3 regions of the Pseudomonas sp. LBUM1668 genome follow, and region 3 is predicted to be linked to each of the others. Evidence: predicted binding sites of a transcription regulator. Region 3 holds the regulator's gene; each other region holds the start of a gene.

Region 1 (6,475 bases), 1.9 Mb from region 3:
ACGCGGCGTACTGGAAAACACTCTGCAACGCCTCGCCGAACAGGATCCGTTGACCGGTATCGCCAACCGTCAGGGCTTCCAGACCTTGCTCGCCGCGCGCCTCGCGGAAAACGACGGTCGTGGCCTGGCCCTCGGGCATCTTGATCTCGACAACTTCCGTCACGCCAACGATGCCTTAGGCCATCAGGCTGGCGACCGCTTGATCCTGCAAGTCGTTGCGCGGTTGAAAAGTCAGCTGGAGGCCGGTGATCAACTGGCGCGCCTGGGTAGCGACGAATTCGCCCTGCTGATCGACACCCGCCGCGCGCCGCAACGCGCCGAGTGGATGGCCGAACGCATCACCGAAGCCCTGGCCGAACCCTACTGGGTCGACGGCGAAAGCCTGTTGATCGGTTCCAGCCTCGGTATCGCCCATGCCCGCGCGCAGGGTGGCGCCGACCCGCTGATGTGGCATGCGCACATCGCCATGCAGCAGGCGAAAAGCACGCAGGGCTGCACCTTTCATATCTTCAACGAACGCATCAACCGCAACGCGCGGAGCATGGCCGACCTCGAAAGCGAACTGCGCCGGGCCTTGCGTCGCGATGAGCTGGAGCTGCATTACCAGCCGCGCCTGAATATCGCAGACGGCCAGATCGTCGGCCTCGAAGCCTTGGTGCGTTGGCGCCATGGTGAACGTGGTCTGCTGCCACCCAGTGAATTCGTGCCGCTGGCCGAGCAGAGTGGCTTGATCGTGCCGCTGGGCTACTGGGTGATCTCCAGGGCCCTGCGCGATATGCAGGCCTTGCGCGAGCGCGGTTTGCCGGCGCTGCACATGGCGATCAATCTGTCGTTCCGTCAGTTTCAGGACAGCCAGTTGCTGCCGACGCTCAGCCGTTTGATCGCCGAACGTGGCGTCGAGGCGCAGTGGCTGGAATTTGAACTGACCGAAACCGCAGTGATGCGCCGCAGTGACCTGGTCAAACAGACCATGGACGCCCTCGGCCGCCTCGGTGTGCGCTTCTCGCTGGACGACTTCGGCACCGGTTTTTCATCGTTCGTGCACCTCAACAGCCTGCCGATTACGTTGCTGAAGATCGACAAGAGCTTCGTCGGTGGCATGGAACAGCGCGAAGAGAACCGCAAACTAGTGCACGCGATGATCAACCTCGCGCACAACCTGCATCTGGAAGTGGTGGCTGAAGGCGTGGAAACCCCGGAGCAGCTTGAACTGTTGCGCGGGTTTGGTTGCGATCAGGTGCAGGGGTATCTGATCAGCAAGCCGTTGCCGTTGGCGGAGTTGGTTGAGTATTTGACGTTTGGATCGAGTCAGCAGGTATCTGTGGAGGCCGTTTAAAAGATCGCAGCCTGCGGCAGCTCCTACACCGACTCATGTAGGAGCTGCCGCAGGCTGCGATCTTTTGATCTTAATCTGCACCAACTGCTTCGAAACGCTGTGTAGCTGGCTCAAGCCGAATCATCCGCTTCATCTTCCACTCGAACGCCAGCGTCAGACTCACTGCCGCACACGCCAGCCCCAGCGCCAAACCCCACCAGACACCCGTCGGCCCCCAGTTCAGGTGGAACGCCATCCACCACGCCGCCGGCGCACCGATCAGCCAATAGCAGCCGAGTCCGACCAGGAACGTGGTCTTCGCATCCTTGAGCCCACGAATGCAGCCCATGGCAATCGTCTGCGTACCGTCGAACAGCTCGAACCACGCCGCTACCGCCAGCAGGCTCACCGCCAGTTGGATCACCTGGGCAAATGCCGGATCGTTATGGTCGAGAAACAAGCCGATCAACTGATCCGGCAGTAACCAGAACACCATCGCAAAACCCAGCATCGCCACTGCACCGAAGACGATACCGACTCGCCCGGACATTCGCGCATCGACCAATTGCCCGGCGCCGTAATGCTGGCCGACACGCATGGTGATGGCGTACGACATCCCCGCCGGCACCATGAATGCCACCGACACGATCTGCAAAGCAATCTGATGGGCGCCCAGTTGCGTACTGCCCATGGTGCCCATGCACAGCGCGGCGAAGGCGAACAACCCGACTTCCACCGCGTAGGTGCCGCCAATCGGCAGACCGAGGCGCCACAGCTCCTTGAGGTATTGCCGATTAGGCCGCGACAGCCCTGCGCGCAACGGATAAGCGTCGTACGCCGGATGCCGATGAATATGCCAGGCCAAGGCCAGCGCCATGCAGTTGGCAACGATCGCCGTGACCAGGCCGATGCCCATCAAGCCCAGTTTCGGCAGGCCGAACATGCCGGTGATCAGCGCGTAATTGAGCAGGAAGTTGGCCACGGTGCCGATCAGGCTGATGACCATGACCGGCGTCGCCCGGCCGATGGCACTGGTGAAGCCGCGCAGGGCCATGAAGCTCAGGTAGCCGGGCAGGGCGAACGGCAGGGCAATCAGGAATTGCCCGGCGGCATTGACGTTGGTTTCAGTCTGGCCGAACAGCAGCAACACCGGTTTCAGATTCCACAACAGCAGCCCTGCGGCGAGCGCCATCAGCCACGCCAGCCACAACCCGGCCTGGGTCAGGCGTGCGGCGCCAATGATGTCGCCGGCGCCCTTGCGGATCGCAACCAGCGTGCCGACCGCCGCAATCACGCCAATGCAGAAAATCGACACGAACGAGTAAGTCGCAGCGCCAAGGCCACCGCCGGCCAGCGCCTCAGGGCTCAGGCGCGCCATCATCAAAGTGTCAGTCAGCACCATCAACATGTGCGCCAACTGTGAGGCAATCAACGGCCCCGCCAGCCGCAGAATGGCCCAGAGTTCTGTACGCACAGGATGTTGCATGGTCATCACCACCCATCGATAGAGGGAACAAGAGAGCGTCGATTCTCGGCGCTTGGAAGGGATTGCACAAAGGGATAAAAAGGATGGGTGGCATGATTAAAACTCATCCTGAAAAGATTCTGTTAAGTTGGCCGCATCCCGCTACAGGAGCTTTATGCATGTCCCGTCGACTTCCTCCGTTGTATGCCCTGCGCGCATTTGAAGCGGCGGCGAGGCATAGCTCATTCACTCGCGCAGCCGAAGAGCTGTCGATCACCCAGAGTGCGGTGAGTCGGCACATTCGAACGCTTGAGGATCATTTCGCCTGTCGACTGTTTCATCGCAGCGGACGCAATTTGCAACTGACCGAAGCGGCGCGCCTGCTGTTGCCGGGCATTCGCGAAGGCTTCACAGCGCTGGAGCGCGCCTGCAACACCTTGCGCGCCGAGGACGACATCCTGCGCATGAAGGCGCCGTCGACCCTGACCATGCGCTGGTTGCTGGCGCGCCTGAGCCGCTTCCGGCATCTGCAGCCGGGTAACGAAGTGCAGTTGACCAGTGCGTGGATGGACGTCGACTCGGTAGACTTTAACGATGAGCCGTTCGATTGCGCGGTGTTGCTCAGCGACGGCCATTTTCCGCCGGACTGGGAGACCAGCCTGTTGTTTCCCGAGGAACTGATTCCCGTTGGCGCGCCCAACCTGCTGCACGATCAACCTTGGGACGTGGCGCGACTTGCTGCCGCCGAGTTGCTCCATCCAACCCCGGATCGCCGCGATTGGCGCAGTTGGCTGGAGCACATGGGTTTGGCCGACCAGGTGTCGCTCAAGGGCGGACAGGTGTTCGATACGCTGGAGTTGGGGATGATCGCCGCGGCGCGCGGTTACGGCGTGTCGATGGGCGATTTGTTGATGGTGGCCGAAGATGTGGCGCAAGGGCGCTTGAGCCTGCCGTGGCCGACGGCTGTCGCCAGCGGCCTGAATTACTACCTGGTGTGGCCCAAAACCCGTCCGGGAGGTGAACGTTTGCGTCGTCTCAGCGACTTCCTGCAAGGCGAGGTCCGCGCTATGGAACTGCCGGCAGTCGCGCGCTTGAGCTGAAACGTTAGAGCCGTCACAATGCCGGCCTTGTGCCATAACCCTGCTATTCGCTCAAGTATTCGGTTTTACCGCCGACTATGAGCAGGTGGAACTGTCGTGCCGGTTTCACGATTCACCCCCATTATTAAAAAATTTCCGAGCATGGCTGCGATCAAGGAGGATCCGGTAGCTCGGCCAGGAGCTGTCCATGTCTCAACCTCGCGCTCGGATCGCCTCGCAGCTGGGCCTCGCGCTCGCTGTGATACTGGCGATTGTCATCAGCGGCAGTACAGTTTTTGCTCTGCGTTCGCTCGATACTGCCAACCTCGCCACCCGTGAAGAGCATTTGGCCAGTGAGGCGCGGCTGCTGGCCGACCAATTGAGCACCTTCCACGGCACGTTGCGTGAAAGCACTCAGCGCTTGAGCGGGTTGTTCGAGAAACGCTTCATCGCCGGTTTGAGCATTCACCCGAGTGAGCCGGTAACGGTTGCCGGTACCCAGACCCCGGGTCTGCACCTGGGCAGCGAAGTGTTGAACAACAACTTCATGGAAGTCGACGAGTTCACACAAATGACCGCGGGCGTTGCCACACTGTTTGTGCGCAGCGGCGAAGACTTCGTGCGGGTCAGCACCTCCCTGACCAAACAGGATGGCAGCCGCGCCATCGGCACCTTGCTCGATCATGCGCATCCGGCCTATGCGAAGCTGATGGCGGGGCAAAGCTACGTCGGCCGGGCGTTGCTCTTTGATCGTTCTTACATGACCCAGTACACCCCGGTGCGCGATGGCAGCGGCAAGGTGATTGCGGTGCTGTTCGTCGGTTTCGATTACACCGACGCGCAGAACGCGCAGTTCGACAACCTCAAGCGCTTCCGCATCGGTCAGACCGGTTCGTTGGCCCTGCTGGATGAACAGAACAAATGGCTGGTTGCGCCAGCAGGTGTGCAAGCCCTGGATCAAGCGATCCCGGTGATCGGCGGCATGTCCAAAACGCCGGGCAAAGGCCATTTCTGGAGCGACAAGTCTGAAGACTTCTACAGCGTTTCGGTGCCCTTCGACGGCGGGCCGTGGGCGGTAGTGGCGAGCATGCCGAAAACCGAGATTCGTGCAGTGACCTGGAGTGTAGGCACGCAATTGGCCATTGGCAGTTTGCTGGCGATGTTGCTGGCGGTTGGCTCTGTGGTTTGGTTGCTGCGCAGCAAATTGGCGCCGTTGGGTGACCTGGTACGTCAGGCCGAGGCCTTGGGTGCGGGTGATCTGAGCGTGCGTCTGAACGTGTCGAGTAACGATGAAATCGGTCAGCTGTCTCGCGCTTTCAATCAGATGAGCCAGGCACTGTCGACCATGGTCGAGCACATCCGCCGCGCCTCGGAAGAGGTCAACAGTCGTGCCCAGGCGCTGTCCGGTTTGTCCGGCGGCGCGTACGAAGGCATGGAGCAGCAGTCCGGCGAAATCACCAGCATGGCCGGCGCGGTTGAAGAGTTCAGCGCGACGTCGCTGGACATCGCCGACAACATGGGGGCGACCCAGCGCCTGGCGCAGGAAAATGCTCAGCAGACGCAGATCGGACGCAGCTCGATGGAAGAAGCTTCTTCTTCTCTGGAGCAAATTGCCGGCGCCCTGAACAGTACCGCGACAGTGATCAATACACTCGGCCAGCGCTCCCAGGAAATTGGCGGCATCGTTGGCGTGATTACCTCGATTGCCGAACAAACCAACCTGCTGGCACTCAACGCTGCGATTGAAGCGGCCCGTGCCGGTGAACAAGGTCGCGGCTTCGCCGTGGTGGCTGATGAAGTGCGCAGCCTGGCCTCGCGCACCCGTCAGGCGACGGATGAAATTTCCAGCATGATTCACAGCATCCAGCAGGAAACCGGCAACGCGATCAGCACCATGGAGCAGGGCAACGTGCTGATGCAGGAAGGCTTGTCGCGTAACGCCAATGTTGCTTCGGCACTGGCGCGCATCGACGAGCAGAGCCGCTCGGCGGGGCAGCAGTTTGCGGCGATCACGACCGCGACCCAAGAGCAGAGCAGTACGGCGACGTTGCTCAGCAGCAACCTGCAAAGCATTGCATTGGCTAACAGTGAGCAGCGTGAGGTGGTTTCGAACCTCGCGGTAACGGCCAAAGAGCTGGAGAAGCTGGCGGCGGATCTGCGTTCCGAGGTTGATCGCTTCCGTTGATGCGCCACTGAAATAGTAATCGCGGGCAAGCCCGCTCCCACAGGTATATCGGGTGTGCGCAAAAATTGTGTTCGCCCTTGAGCCCTGTGGGAGCGGGCTTGCCCGCGATTGCATCACCGCTGATCGCGGATTCATTGCAGCGCTATCACTGCTTTTACACTTGCTGAAACGTTTCCGCAGCGCTATAAAAATGGCACAACTCCAATAAAGGCTGCTGCCATGACCCCGCTCAAACTTGTCGCCGCACTCGGCGCACTGTCCGCTGCCTCCCACGCAATGGCATGGGATTACGTCCTCCTAGATACTGACAAACCTGCGCAAAACTGGACCGTCACCAGTGAACAGCTCGGCGTGAAAACCGAAAAGCCGTTTTCTGTGAGCTTGCGAACCTTGCATGGTGGGCGGCAGGAAGGCGTCAGTATTGTCGACAT
Region 2 (6,475 bases), 1.2 Mb from region 3:
AACACCTAGCAGATCTTCACGCTTGCTCAGGGCGAGCACTTGCTCCGCCGGCACATGGCCTTCGACAAATTTGCCGTTGATGATTGCGGTGTGGCAGGAAGCAAGCCGTGGCGGTACGCCGTGTTGTTGCTTGAAGCTGCTCATGTCGGATTCGACGTGGTCTTCGACTTTAAAGCCGTTGGCTTCGAGGTGGCTGATCCATTTCTTGCAGCAGCCGCAATTGGCGTCGCGATGGACTTCGATGGGGATCAGGTCGGCAGCTTGGGCCAGGGAGGAGATGAACAGGGCGCTCAGGGCGACCAGGCGCAGATGGGTTCGCATGATGGACTCTCGACTCGGGTGGCGGTCAAAAAGAACTTATTTTGACCGGTTTTTCCTGCCAGGCATCAACTCAGTGTTTCAAGTTGCTACAAGACAGGCTGGCAGAATAATCGTAGATCAACCCTGACAGCCCGATGAGCGAGAGATGACAAATCCGTAAGGTTGCACGCGATCCCGTGTAGGAGCTGCCGCAGGCTGCGATCTTTTGATCTTTTAAAAGCAACATCAAAAGATCGCAGCCTGCGGCAGCTCCTACATGAGATTGAGGTGGATCAACGCACCTTGAACCGCCCCATGATCGCGCTCACCCGGCTGTTGGCTTCCAGCAACTGGCGGGTGTTGAGTTCGCTGGCGTTGCCGCTTTGTACCAGTTCATCGACCATGTGGCGGATCTGCACCATGCTGCGATTGATCTCTTCGGTCACCGCGCTTTGCTGCTCGGCGGCGGTGGCGATTTGCGTGCTGAGGCTGTTGATATGGCTGACGGAACCGGCCATTTCATCCAGCCCCGCGTTGACCCGTGCCGTGGCGTCGGCTGCCGACTGGCAACTGGCCTGGGTGTTTTCCATGGCGCTGACCGACGAACTCACCCCTTGGGTCAGACGCTTCAACATCTCGTTGATTTCCGAAGTGCTGGCCTGAGTGCGGGCGGCGAGGGCGCGCACTTCATCGGCTACCACGGCGAAGCCGCGACCCTGCTCACCGGCGCGGGCCGCTTCGATGGCGGCGTTGAGCGCCAACAGGTTGGTCTGGCCGGCAATCGCGCCAATCACCCCGAGAATCTCGGTGATGCGTTGGGCGTCCTGTTGCATGTTTTCGACTTTATGGGTGGCGCTGGCCACTTCATCGATCAGCGCGACCACGCTGTTGGTCGCCTCGCCTACCACCACCCGAGAACGGTCGGCGTTTTCGTTGGCGCGCTGGGTGAAGGCAGCGGTTTCAGCAGCGTTCTGCGCCACGCTGTCGGCGGTCGAGCTCATCTCGGTGATGGCGGTGACGGTCTGATCGGTTTCAGACGCGTGACGCAGCAGGATCTGGCTGGTATGCGCCGACGTGCGTTGCAGGTTGTCGAGGCTCGACGCCATGGCGCCGGTGGCTTGGGTGACTTCGCCGATCATGTTTTGCAGATAGGCAATAAAGGTGTTGACCGAATGACCGATGGCGCCGAGTTCATCTTCGGCGCGGATGGTGATGCGTCGAGTCAGGTCGGCATCGCCGCTGGACAGCAGGTCGATGTTGGCTTTCAGCGCTTTCATGCGCGAAACCAGCTGGCGGATCGCGTAGACCTGCAACAGCACCAACAGAATCACCAGCGGAATCTGCAACAGGCTCAGGGTGCTGAGCACGTCGTCACGCTGGGCGGTCAGCATTTTGGTCGGCAGGGCCGTGGCGAGGAACCACGGTGTGCCCTCGATCGGGCGCATGAAGAAAGTACTGGCTTCACCGTTGTTGTCGAATTCGACGCGTTGCGCCTGATCGCGACTTTGCAGACCCGCGTTGACCTGGCTGGCGAAGGTCGAGCCGGCAGCCAGTTCGCTGATGTTCTTCAGCACGATCGGGCCGCTGATGCGCGAACTGTTGCTGATGATTTTGCCATCGGCCTCGACGATGAGCATTTCGGCGTTGAGGTCTTTTTCCTTGCGGGCCACCAGATCGTTGAAGAAACCCAGGGTGACGTCGATGGTCGACACGCCCCAGGCGTTGCCGTTTTTCTGGATAGCCATGGCGCAGTTGGTGCGCGGCTCGGCGCTGGCGTCGTCCTTGTAGGCCGCCGCCCAGGCACACTGACCGCGCGGCGTCTGCATGCCGCCCTTGTACCAGGTCTGGTCGTAGTAATTTGGCGCCGCGTCACTGTTCCAGAACGTGTTTACCGCCAGTTTGCCCGAAGCATCGCGGTGCCAGAAGGTGCTGAACTTGTTGCGCCCGGCTTCACGCTGGCCGGGTAGCGGCCAGATACCACCGCCAAACACTTTCAATTCGCCGTATTGATCCACCAGGCCCGGCAATACCGTGTCGATGGCAGCGCTGTCGAGCAGCGGGATGGTCTGGGTGATGCTGCGTTGTTGCGCCTGAACCTTGTTCAACTCGCCCTGAATCTGCTCCGCGACTTCAGCAATGCGGTTGAGCACCACCTGTTCTTCGGTTTGACGCAGTTTGGGTGCGACCAATTGGCTGATACCGACCACGGTCAGCACTGACAACAGCAGCATGAACAGAACCAGAAACAGCGTGTAGCGAGCCTGAATAGTGCGGAATGCGGGCATGGAGACCGGTCCTTGAGCTGCGATTCTTATTAGGGGCGGGAGGCGTAAACATCGCGGGTATCACTAGGTATCGTCGATGCAGTCAGAAGCTTTAGGTACCGGAGTGCTGAAAAGCTGAAGGCCGATGACCGGTCGGTATTGAATTTGATACACAGGAATCAATCAGCCAGGCCATCGGCGTGGATTTTATGCAGGTCGCGATGTAATGAGAGTCTTGAAAGCCAGCATCCACGGAGGTCTGCTGATTTGTATCGAGAATGTACGAGAATTGTAAGTGAGTGCACAAAAAGGGTTGGTGCCATTAGTTGGCCGGTGGATACTCCCCGGCATTCGAGTGGTTCAACAAGGATATTTCATGTTCATTTCACAGGGAGTTTTCTCATGACGATTGGCATTGTCGGCGGCTGGGAAAGCAAGGCTGGCGTCATGGTGCGCAACACGGGCGGCAAAAAGCAGGTGTCCCAAAGCGTCAAGGTGCAGCAAATGCTCACCAAGGTCGGTAACGATCCTAACGCTTTGAACACTGCCGAGATGGACAAGCAAGGCCTGCGCAAAAACATCAAGGGCTTTGATCCCGCGAACGTCTCGGTAAAACAGATGGGTAACCTGGCGGCGATGCTGCGTAGCCGAGGGCTGATCTCGGAAATCACGTCCTTCACCCTGATGAATGCCGGCGACAAGTTCGACCGTTTCGGCGTGACCAAAGACATTGATGCCAAATTCAATGCGCTGGAGTATTTCGCGACTCAGCTTGATGCGATCCAGAACAATGGTCTCAATGGCAACGCGTACGGCAAAAATCTGATCCCCGAATTCAAGAAAGCCATTTACGTCCTGCAAAACCTGAAAACCTATGGGGAAGGCAACGCGCCGCTTCCCAATAAAGACGGCATCAAAGCCAAGGCTTGAGCCGCCAGACAATGACCCGCTCAAGGTGAACGGGTCATTAGCAAGATCTCGGTACGCTCAAGTCACAGCGCTATTTTGCTCAGGCGAGGTACAACTTGCTGTTGCGCCTGATCGTGTAAGTGCTGCATCCGCGAGCAGTGCAGCTCAAGTTTGCCCAGCCGGTAACCCCGGTGAAACAATGCCAGCCATCCTCCCTCCTTACCCTCGACGGGTGCCAGCCCGGTGAAGACAAATCCGATTGCGGTCAGCCTGTTCAGATCGCAGGTAAATTGCTGCGACAATCCGAGCCGGATCGACACCATCCATTGCTGCGGCAATCCCCTTAGCTGCTCGAGCAGATCGGGTCGTAGGTTCTTGAGCCGGATGTCGTAACGATTGGTGTGTCGTTCCAGCTGAATCGCTGGGCCATTCCAGCAAAACCTTTGCTCGTGCGTGCCGAATACATCGGATAAATGTTCCATGAAACTGCGGTAACCAGACGGCCAGGTCTGCCTCGGCAGCGGGCGTTTATACCCGTCGATGATGCGGCATCCCATAACAATGGATTCCGGCGTTGAGCTACCAAACGGCGAGGGCACGTAGTCCGGCAACAGCCCGGTGTTATGAAAACCGAGGTTGGCGGCCATGCGTTGCGTGTACGGATGGTGAGTGACCTGTTTGATGGATACGCTGTGGCAGCCCAGTGCTTGCGCGTGGCTCAGCAGTTGCTGGCTCAGACGCGTGGCAATGTTTTGTCCCCGGGCATCGGGATGGACGGCGCTCAATGCCAGTTCGGCGGTGCGGGCGCCTGTGTCGCGAAACAGGGTGGCGTGCCCGCGTATCTGCCCGTCCAGCTCGGCGACCAGCGAGTGCCAGCGCTGGTCGGCGTGGTTCTGGTTGATCATCTGCGGCAGATAAACATGCGGTTGCACGTAAAGATCGCCGTACACCTCGCGGAACAACTGGCTGACCGCCGTGGCATCGCTGGCGCGATAGTTACGCAGAATCAGCGGTTCCATCCGGACCCTCCTGATCCTTGTGTTCATAGCGACGCAGATCCAGCACGCGCAGGCATTTGCCCGAGCGGGGATGTCGTGGCAGATCCTCATGCGTGCAGCACTGGACGTGCAGTTCCAGCAGATGATCCGTCCGTAATTGCGTGATCAACGGATAAAGCTCAAGCATTGCGTTTTCCAGTTGCTGATTGACGTCGGCGCGGTCGGGAGACTGTGCAGCCGGCACCCATTTGAGCGTCAGTACATCCTTGAACGTGGCCTGTTCAATCACCATTTGCCAGTCGTCACTGGCGGGATTGCGGCGTATCAGCTCGGCGATCTCTTGAGGGACCAGCGACAAAATTCCCACCCGGACTCGTTGGCTACTGGCGCTTCGGCCCTTTAGCGCGAACTTGCGCTGCGCAGTGCCGTGCGGTTCTCGCCAACAGGCGCGGTCGCCTACCGGGTAACGTATCAGCGGCATCAAGCGCCGGTGAAGATTGGTCAGGACGAGCAAACCCACTTCATCGCAAGACTCGATCACCTCTCCCGAGTATTCGTCGACGATTTCCAGGAAGGCGTGATTTTCATGCATTCGATGTTCACCCTCGGCGCAATCGCGTTGACTGCTGCCGATAAAACCGGCGTCGACGCTGGCGTAGCCGATTGAGGCGATGCGCGCGTTGGGAAACGCCAGGTTGAGAAGCTGGCGCTGTGAATCAAACAGACTTTCGCCGCCATAGAGCAGCGTGTCGACAACCGGCAACGTTTGCTCGCGCCGTTCAAGCCATGCGGCAAAGGTCAACAGATGTGCCGGCAAGCCTGCAAGTACGTTGATCCGATGCTGCTGGATGGATTGCGCCAATACCTGCGAATCGATGTCGCCGGTGAACGGAAACTCGGTGATGTCCACACGGACATGTGCCAATGAATCGTGGATGAACAGGAAGCTGGCATACAGGTCGCCAGCAAAAAACAGATTGGCCACCCGGTCGCCCGGTTTGAATTGGGCGCTGAGGGCGTTGCCGAAATCGCCGACCAGGCGCCGCCATTCTTCCCGGGTGTAGACAGAAAGTTTGCCGGCGCTGGTGGAACCGCCGGTTCTGAATACCAGTGCCCCCTGCGCCGAGTTGGTCAATACCGGCCACAGATCGAGAGTTTCGCTGTTACGCCAGAATTCGTCGGGATCAATTACCGGTAGCTCGGTGAGCAACGCTACTTGTCTAGGGACTTCGGCGAAATGTTGGCGGTAATAGTGCGAGTGTTGACGAGCGAAGTTGATCAATTCGCCTACTGAGTCAGTGATGTTCACAAGGTTGACCTTTTTTATAGTTTCTGGCTTAGCTCACGGGAAGTATCAGTTGCGCGAATCGATCAATAACGGCGTCTTGCCGCTGTGCTTGTTCCGGGTGAAGTCTTTGATGGCACAGACTTCAACTTCGAGATTCAGCAATCGGCTTTGAATAATCGTTGCCAGGGTCGCGTAATTCGCCAGTCGGGCCTGCACGTCGACAGTTTCAAGTTCGCTGCGCAAACGCATGCGCTCGACACCGTCGCAGGTGTGATCCAGTAGCAGTTGAAATGGCACTTGCAGATGCACCGCCAGTTCGCTCAAAGAAATGAAGTCGGAGCCAATGCGGATCAATTTGCCGTGACGCTGCAGCAATTCGAAGCGTGGAGAAGCCAGTCCGCAAGCGCAGGCGCCAGGCACCCAGCGGCCGGTGTCGCCGACGTCATAGCGCTGAACGTTTTGCCCCTCCCGCGCGATTGAGGTGAACAACAAGCGGCCGACTTGATTGCCGACCACAGGCTCATCGGCATCCAACGCGACAATTTCCAGATGCTGGGTGTCGTTCATCAGATGAAAAATGCCATCCCCCGTAGCCTGACAGGCATGGCCTAGAGGGCCGGCGTCGACACTCCCGTAAATCGCCGAGCGGATGCTGGTCACACCGCAACTGAGCAGAAGCGCACGACTCGGTTCACTGAGATGTTCGCCAGCGAGAA
Region 3 (6,475 bases):
AATTCGTCGAGCAGCGATTCGAATTCGTGATCGCTGATCAGGTCGCTACCGGCCGCAGCCGCCGCCGGAGCAGCAGGCGCAGGCACCGCGGCAATGGCCGATTCCAGCGCATCAACGGCAAAGTTGCCCTTGCCGTGCAACTGATCGAGCAGTGCTTCGAATTCGTCGTCGGTGATGTCCGAGCTGTCGCCCTTGGCCGGGGCCGCAGGGGCCGCCGCCGCTGGGGCCACAGCATCAACCGCGAACTGGCCTTTGCCGTGCAGTTGATCGAGCAACGACTCGAACTCGGCATCGGTGATTTCATCGCTGGCCGCTTCGGTTGCAGCAGGCGCAGCGGCAGCCGCCGGGGCTTCGGCCTGCGCCTTGACGGCGTTTAGCGAGTCCAGCAACTGTTCAAATTCGTTATCGGTGATGTCGCCCGAATCGCTTTCGGCAACCGGTGCCTCGACGACTTCTTCAACCGCGACGGCATCAGCCGCTTGCGGCTCGGCCAGGCGCGCCAAAGCGGCCAGCAGTTCAGGCGTAGCCGCCGTAATCGGGCTGCGCTCGCGCACTTCGGTGAACATGCCGTTCACCGCATCCAGTGCTTCGAGCACAACGTCCATCAGTTCTGAATCAACGCGACGCTCACCCTTTCGCAGGATGTCGAACACGTTTTCGGCGATGTGACAGCACTCAACCAGCTCATTGAGCTGAAGGAAGCCGGCGCCCCCTTTTACAGTGTGGAAACCGCGAAAAATTGCGTTGAGCAGATCAGCATCATCCGGGCGGCTTTCCAGCTCGACCAATTGTTCTGACAGCTGCTCAAGAATCTCGCCGGCCTCAACCAGGAAATCCTGAAGGATCTCTTCATCGGCGCCGAAGCTCATTAAGGGGGTGCTCCTAACAGGTCTAAAAACCTAAACTTCAAAATCCAAGGCTGGATAGCAAATCGTCCACATCGTCCTGACCGGACACAACGTCTTCTCGTTTATCGGCATGAATCTGCGGACCTTCACCCTGCGAGAGATGTTTTTGTGGATCTTTTTCAGCGAGCATCGCCGCACGGTCATGTTCGATGCCCGCAAAGCGGTCCACCTGACTGGCCATGAGCACGAGTTTGAGCAAATTGCTTTCGACTTCGGTGACCAGTTGGGTCACACGCTTGATCACCTGACCGGTGAGGTCCTGATAATCCTGAGCCAGCAGGATGTCGTTCAGATTGCTCGACACCGCACGGTTGCCCGTGGTGCTGCGTGACAGAAAACCGTCGACCCGGCGCGCCAGTTCGCGGAACTCTTCAGCTCCGACCTCACGACGCATGAAACGACCCCAATCGGTACTCAAGGACTGGGCTTCCTCAGCCAGACCATTGACCACCGGCGTGGCGTTTTCCACCAGATCCATGGTGCGGTTGGCCGCGGCTTCCGTCAGCTTGACCACATAGCCCAGGCGTTCGGTGGCGTCGGTAATTTGCGACACTTCCTCGGCCTGCGGCATGTTCGGATCAATCTGGAAATTGACGATCGCACTGTGCAGTTCACGTGTGAGCTTGCCAACTTCCTGGTACAGGCCACGGTCACGGGTCTGATTGAGCTCATGGATCAATTGCACAGCGTCGCCGAACCTGCCCTTTTCAAGGCTTTCGACCAGTTCGACCGCATGTTTTTTCAGGGTCGATTCAAAATCGCCCTGTGAAGATTCGTTGTGGTCCATAGCTCCCCCGTGGCGCAGTTTCTCAACCGATGCGTTCGAAAATCTTCTCGATTTTGTCTTTCAACGCCTGGGCCGTGAAGGGTTTCACCACATAGCCGTTTACACCGGCCTGGGCTGCTTCAATGATCTGTTCGCGCTTGGCTTCAGCGGTCACCATCAGCACTGGCAGGTGCTTGAGTTTTTCATCGGCGCGCACGTGACGCAGCAGGTCGATACCGGTCATGCCCGGCATGTTCCAGTCCGTTACCAGAAAGTCGATGCTGCCGCTGTTGAGAACCGGAATGGCGGTAATGCCATCGTCAGCCTCGACGGTGTTGGTGAACCCCAGATCGCGCAGCAGGTTCTTGATGATCCGCCGCATCGTTGAGAAGTCATCAACGATGAGGATTTTCATGTTCTTGTCCAATTCGACCTCCAAGCAGTCTTAAACGCGCCCAGCACCTGGACGCGCCATTTCATTCAATCCGGCGTAACACTCAAAGACTGTCTGGAGCACAACAGAGCAAGACCGGTGCCGTTCATCACCGCACCAGCCTCGTTCGCAGTGTCCCCACACTGCCTTCAGCGCGCTCGCCACTCCCCCAAACGCCCCCGCAAACGGGCCGCGCACTGGCTGTGTAACTGGCTGACCCGCGACTCACTGACGCCAAGGACTTCACCGATCTCCTTGAGGTTCAGCTCTTCGTCGTAGTACAGCGCCAACACCAGTCGCTCACGCTCCGGCAAATTGGCAATCGCGTCCGCCAGCGCTGCCTGGAAGCGTTCATCTTCCAGATCGCGTGACGGCTCAAGATGAGCACTCGCGCCATCCTCGTGCAGCCCTTCGTGTTCGCCGTCCTGCAACAGGTCGTCGAAACTGAACAGGCGGCTGCCCAAGGTGTCATTCAAAATCCCGTAATAATCATCGAGACTCAATTGGAGTTCGGCCGCAACTTCGTGATCTTTAGCATCACGGCCGGTTTTAGCTTCAATCGAGCGAATTGCGTCGCTGACCATACGGGTATTGCGGTGAACCGAGCGTGGCGCCCAGTCCCCTTTGCGCACTTCGTCGAGCATCGCGCCGCGGATTCGAATGCCCGCGTACGTTTCGAAACTGGCGCCTTTGCTGGCGTCATATTTGGTCGAGACTTCGAGCAGGCCGATCATCCCGGCCTGGATCAGGTCTTCGACCTGCACACTCGCCGGCAACCGTGCCAGCAAGTGATAGGCAATGCGTTTGACCAGTGGCGCGTAACGCTCGATCAACTCGTACTGCGCATCACGTGCCGACTTCTTGTAGTAGTTCATACCGCTTGCGGTCATATGACAGGCCCTGCCGTTTGCTGCACGAGGCGCTCGACGAAGAATTCAAGGTGGCCGCGCGGGTTGGCAGGCAGCGGCCAGGTATCGACCTTCTGTGCAATTGCCTTGAACGCCAGAGCGCACTTGGAGCGCGGAAAGGCTTCGTAGACCGCACGTTGTTTCTGCACGGCCTTGCGCACGCTTTCGTCGTAAGGCACGGCGCCGACGTATTGTAGGGCCACGTCAAGGAAGCGATCCGTGACCTTGGTCAACTTGGCGAACAGGTTGCGCCCTTCCTGCGGGCTCTGCGCCATGTTGGCCAGGACGCGGAAGCGGTTCATGCCGTAATCGCGGTTGAGCAACTTGATCAGCGCGTAAGCGTCAGTGATCGAAGTCGGCTCGTCGCAGACCACCAGCAACACTTCTTGCGCGGCGCGTACGAAACTGACTACCGAGTCACCAATACCCGCAGCGGTGTCGATCACCAGTACGTCGAGATTGTCGCCGATGTCGCTGAACGCCTGAATCAGACCGGCATGCTGAGCCGGGCTCAGATGCACCATGCTCTGAGTGCCCGATGCGGCAGGCACGATGCGAATTCCGCCCGGGCCTTGCAACAGCACGTCGCGCAATTCGCAGCGGCCTTCGATCACGTCGGCCAAGGTGCGTTTGGGCGTCAGGCCCAACAGAACGTCGACGTTCGCCAGCCCCAGATCGGCGTCCAGCAGCATGACCCGACGGCCAAGCTCTGCCAGCGCCAGAGACAAGTTCACTGACACGTTAGTCTTGCCGACGCCACCTTTGCCGCCGGTCACCGCGATCACCTGTACGGGATGCATGCTGCCCATGTTATTTCTTTACCTTGTCTTGCATAGACGGAGGCCACATTACTGGCTGCGCGTTCACAAACGGAACAATGCATGGCAGACCATCGATGTAGGTACAAAAACGGTTCATGATTACCTCAGCCTACCTGCTTGGTCGGGCTGTGATAGATATCAGCGAACATGTCAGCCATGGCTTCTTCGCTGGGTTCTTCCTGCATTTGCACGCTGACGGCGCGGCTGACCAGTTGATGACGGCGCGGCAGATGCAAATCATCCGGAATCCGTGGGCCATCGGTCAGATACGCGACCGGCAATTCATGACTGATCGCCAGGCTCAACACTTCGCCAAGGCTGGCCGTTTCATCCAGTTTAGTCAGGATGCACCCGGCGAGCCCGCAACGCTTGTAACTGTGATAAGCGGCGGTTAGAACCTGTTTCTGGCTGGTGGTTGCCAGCACGAGATAATTTTTTGAACGGATGCCACGCCCGGCCAGACTTTCGAGCTGCATGCGCAGTGCCGGATCGCTGGCCTGCAGGCCGGCGGTATCGATCAGCACCACGCGTTTGCGCAGCAGCGGGTCCAGGGCCTGCACCAACGACTGACCCGGATCGACGTGCGTTACCGGCACGTTGAGAATCCGGCCCAGGGTCTTCAGTTGTTCCTGCGCGCCGATGCGGAAGCTGTCCATGCTCACCAGCGCGACATTCTGCGCGCCGTACTTGAGCACGTAACGGGCAGCAAGCTTGGCCAGCGTGGTGGTCTTGCCCATGCCGGCAGGGCCGACCATGGCAATCACACCGCCCTCTTCCAGCGGCTCGACTTCCGGTACGGCAATCATCCGCGCCAGGTGCGCCAGCAGCATGCGCCAGGCCTGACGCGGTTCTTCGATATCCGTGATCATCGCCAGCAGGTCGCGCGACAACGGGCCGGACAGGCCAATCCGTTGCAGACGGCGATACAGGTTGGCTTGCGCTGGGCGGCTGCCCTGCAGCTGATTCCAGGCGAGGGTGCCGAGCTGAACTTCCATCAGCTCGCGCAGGCTGTTCAATTCAAAACGCATCGAGTCCAGTGCGCGCGGATCAATCCCGCCGGACGATTGCGCAGGTGCCGGGGCCGGACGCGCCGGGGCCGCATAAGTCGGCTCGCTCAACGGTTCGGCAGCGGTCAGCGGCAGGCCGGCGGTCATTGGCAAACCGGCGAACAACTGGCGATTGGTGTCGCCGTCGGCCTCGCCACGCAGGCTCAATTCGGCCTGAGCGGTGACGATGCGCGACTGGGTCTTGCGCAGCTCGTCTTCGAGTTCCATGTTCGGAACCCGTGGCGCCAGCGCCGACAACTTGTAATCCAGCGCCGCCGTCAGTTCGACGCCGCCGGCAATGCGGCGGTTGCCAATGATGGCGGCATCAGCGCCCAGCTCATCACGAACCAGCTTCATGGCCTGACGCATATCGGCGGCGAAAAAACGCTTAACTTGCATAAACCACTACCTCAGCCGTTGGGCCCTACTGTCGCAACGATCGTCACTTGCTTGTTGTCCGGTATTTCCTGGTAGGCCAGCACGTGCAATCCAGGGACTGCCAGGCGGCCAAAGCGCGAGAGCATCGCGCGGATCGGGCCGGCTACCAAGAGGATCACCGGCTGACCTTGCATTTCCTGCCGCTGCGCCGCTTCGATCAGCGAACGTTGCAGCTTCTCGGCCATGCTTGGCTCCAGCAGAACGCCCTCTTCCGAGCCTTGTCCTGCCTTCTGCAGACTATTGAGCAATATCTGTTCCAACCTTGGCTCCAGAGTGATAACTGGCAGCTCAGACTCAGTGCCTACAATGCTTTGGACGATTGCGCGAGATACGCCGACCCGCACAGCGGCCACCAACGCGGCGGTATCTTGACTCTTCGCGGCGTTGTTGGCGATGGCTTCGGCAATGCTGCGGATATCGCGTACCGGCACATGTTCGGCCAGCAACGCTTGCAGCACCTTGAGCAACTGCGACAACGACACCACGCCCGGCACCAGCTCTTCCGCCAGTTTTGGCGAGCTTTTGGCCAGCAATTGCATGAGTTGCTGCACTTCCTCGTGGCCGATCAGCTCGCTGGAGTGCTTGTACAGAATCTGATTCAAGTGCGTCGCGACCACGGTGCTCGCATCCACAACGGTATAGCCCAGCGATTGCGCCTGCGCGCGCTGGCTGATTTCGATCCATACCGCTTCCAGACCGAAAGCCGGATCTTTGGCGTTGATACCGTTGAGCGCGCCGTAGACCTGGCCGGGGTTGATCGCCAGTTCGCGATCCGGGTAGATCTCGGCCTCAGCCAGGATCACCCCCATCAAGGTCAGGCGATACGCGCTCGGCGCCAGATCGAGGTTGTCACGAATATGCACAGTGGGCATCAGGAAGCCCAGATCCTGCGAGAGCTTCTTGCGCACGCCCTTAATCCGCGCCAGCAATTGCCCGCCCTGATTGCGATCCACCAACGGGATCAGGCGATAGCCGACTTCCAGGCCGATCATGTCGATCGGCGTCACGTCGTCCCAGCCCAGCTCTTTGGTTTCCATGGCGCGGGCCGGCGATGGCAGCAGTTCCTGCTGACGCTTGACCTCTTCCAGCGCGACGACTTTGGCCACGTTCTGTTTTTTCCAGAACAGGTAAGCACCGAAGCCAGCCAGTGCGGCC

The links. The regulator FliA, encoded in region 3, starts transcription of late flagellar genes. The targets are predictions, from matches to a motif close to CTAAAGTTTNNNNNNNNNNNGCCGNTAA.
Region 1: the regulator FliA is predicted to act here: its motif matches at 3,931-3,958, upstream of ACA061_RS26190 (methyl-accepting chemotaxis protein).
Region 2: the regulator FliA is predicted to act here: its motif matches at 2,653-2,680, upstream of ACA061_RS12920 (methyl-accepting chemotaxis protein).

Annotation. Positions count from the first base shown of each region.
Region 1 is NZ_CP166787.1:5,788,200-5,794,674, reverse strand. It holds gene ACA061_RS26205 (putative bifunctional diguanylate cyclase/phosphodiesterase) at 1-1,336, shown strand, start outside; gene ACA061_RS26200 (NorM family multidrug efflux MATE transporter) at 1,407-2,801, opposite strand; gene ACA061_RS26195 (LysR substrate-binding domain-containing protein) at 2,960-3,880, shown strand; gene ACA061_RS26190 (methyl-accepting chemotaxis protein) at 4,068-6,044, shown strand; gene ACA061_RS26185 (aldose 1-epimerase family protein) at 6,264-6,475, shown strand, end outside.
Region 2 is NZ_CP166787.1:2,868,011-2,874,485, forward strand. It holds gene ACA061_RS12915 (DUF411 domain-containing protein) at 1-321, opposite strand, end outside; gene ACA061_RS12920 (methyl-accepting chemotaxis protein) at 594-2,585, opposite strand; gene ACA061_RS12925 (hypothetical protein) at 2,967-3,494, shown strand; gene ACA061_RS12930 (GNAT family N-acetyltransferase) at 3,557-4,492, opposite strand; gene ACA061_RS12935 (phenylacetate--CoA ligase family protein) at 4,470-5,780, opposite strand; gene ACA061_RS12940 (aldehyde dehydrogenase family protein) at 5,826-6,475, opposite strand, start outside.
Region 3 is NZ_CP166787.1:1,677,000-1,683,474, reverse strand. It holds gene ACA061_RS07530 (chemotaxis protein CheA) at 1-869, opposite strand, end outside; gene ACA061_RS07525 (protein phosphatase CheZ) at 907-1,695, opposite strand; gene ACA061_RS07520 (chemotaxis response regulator CheY) at 1,718-2,089, opposite strand; gene fliA (RNA polymerase sigma factor FliA) at 2,257-2,997, opposite strand; gene fleN (flagellar synthesis regulator FleN) at 2,994-3,824, opposite strand; gene flhF (flagellar biosynthesis GTPase FlhF) at 3,941-5,281, opposite strand; gene flhA (flagellar biosynthesis protein FlhA) at 5,293-6,475, opposite strand, start outside.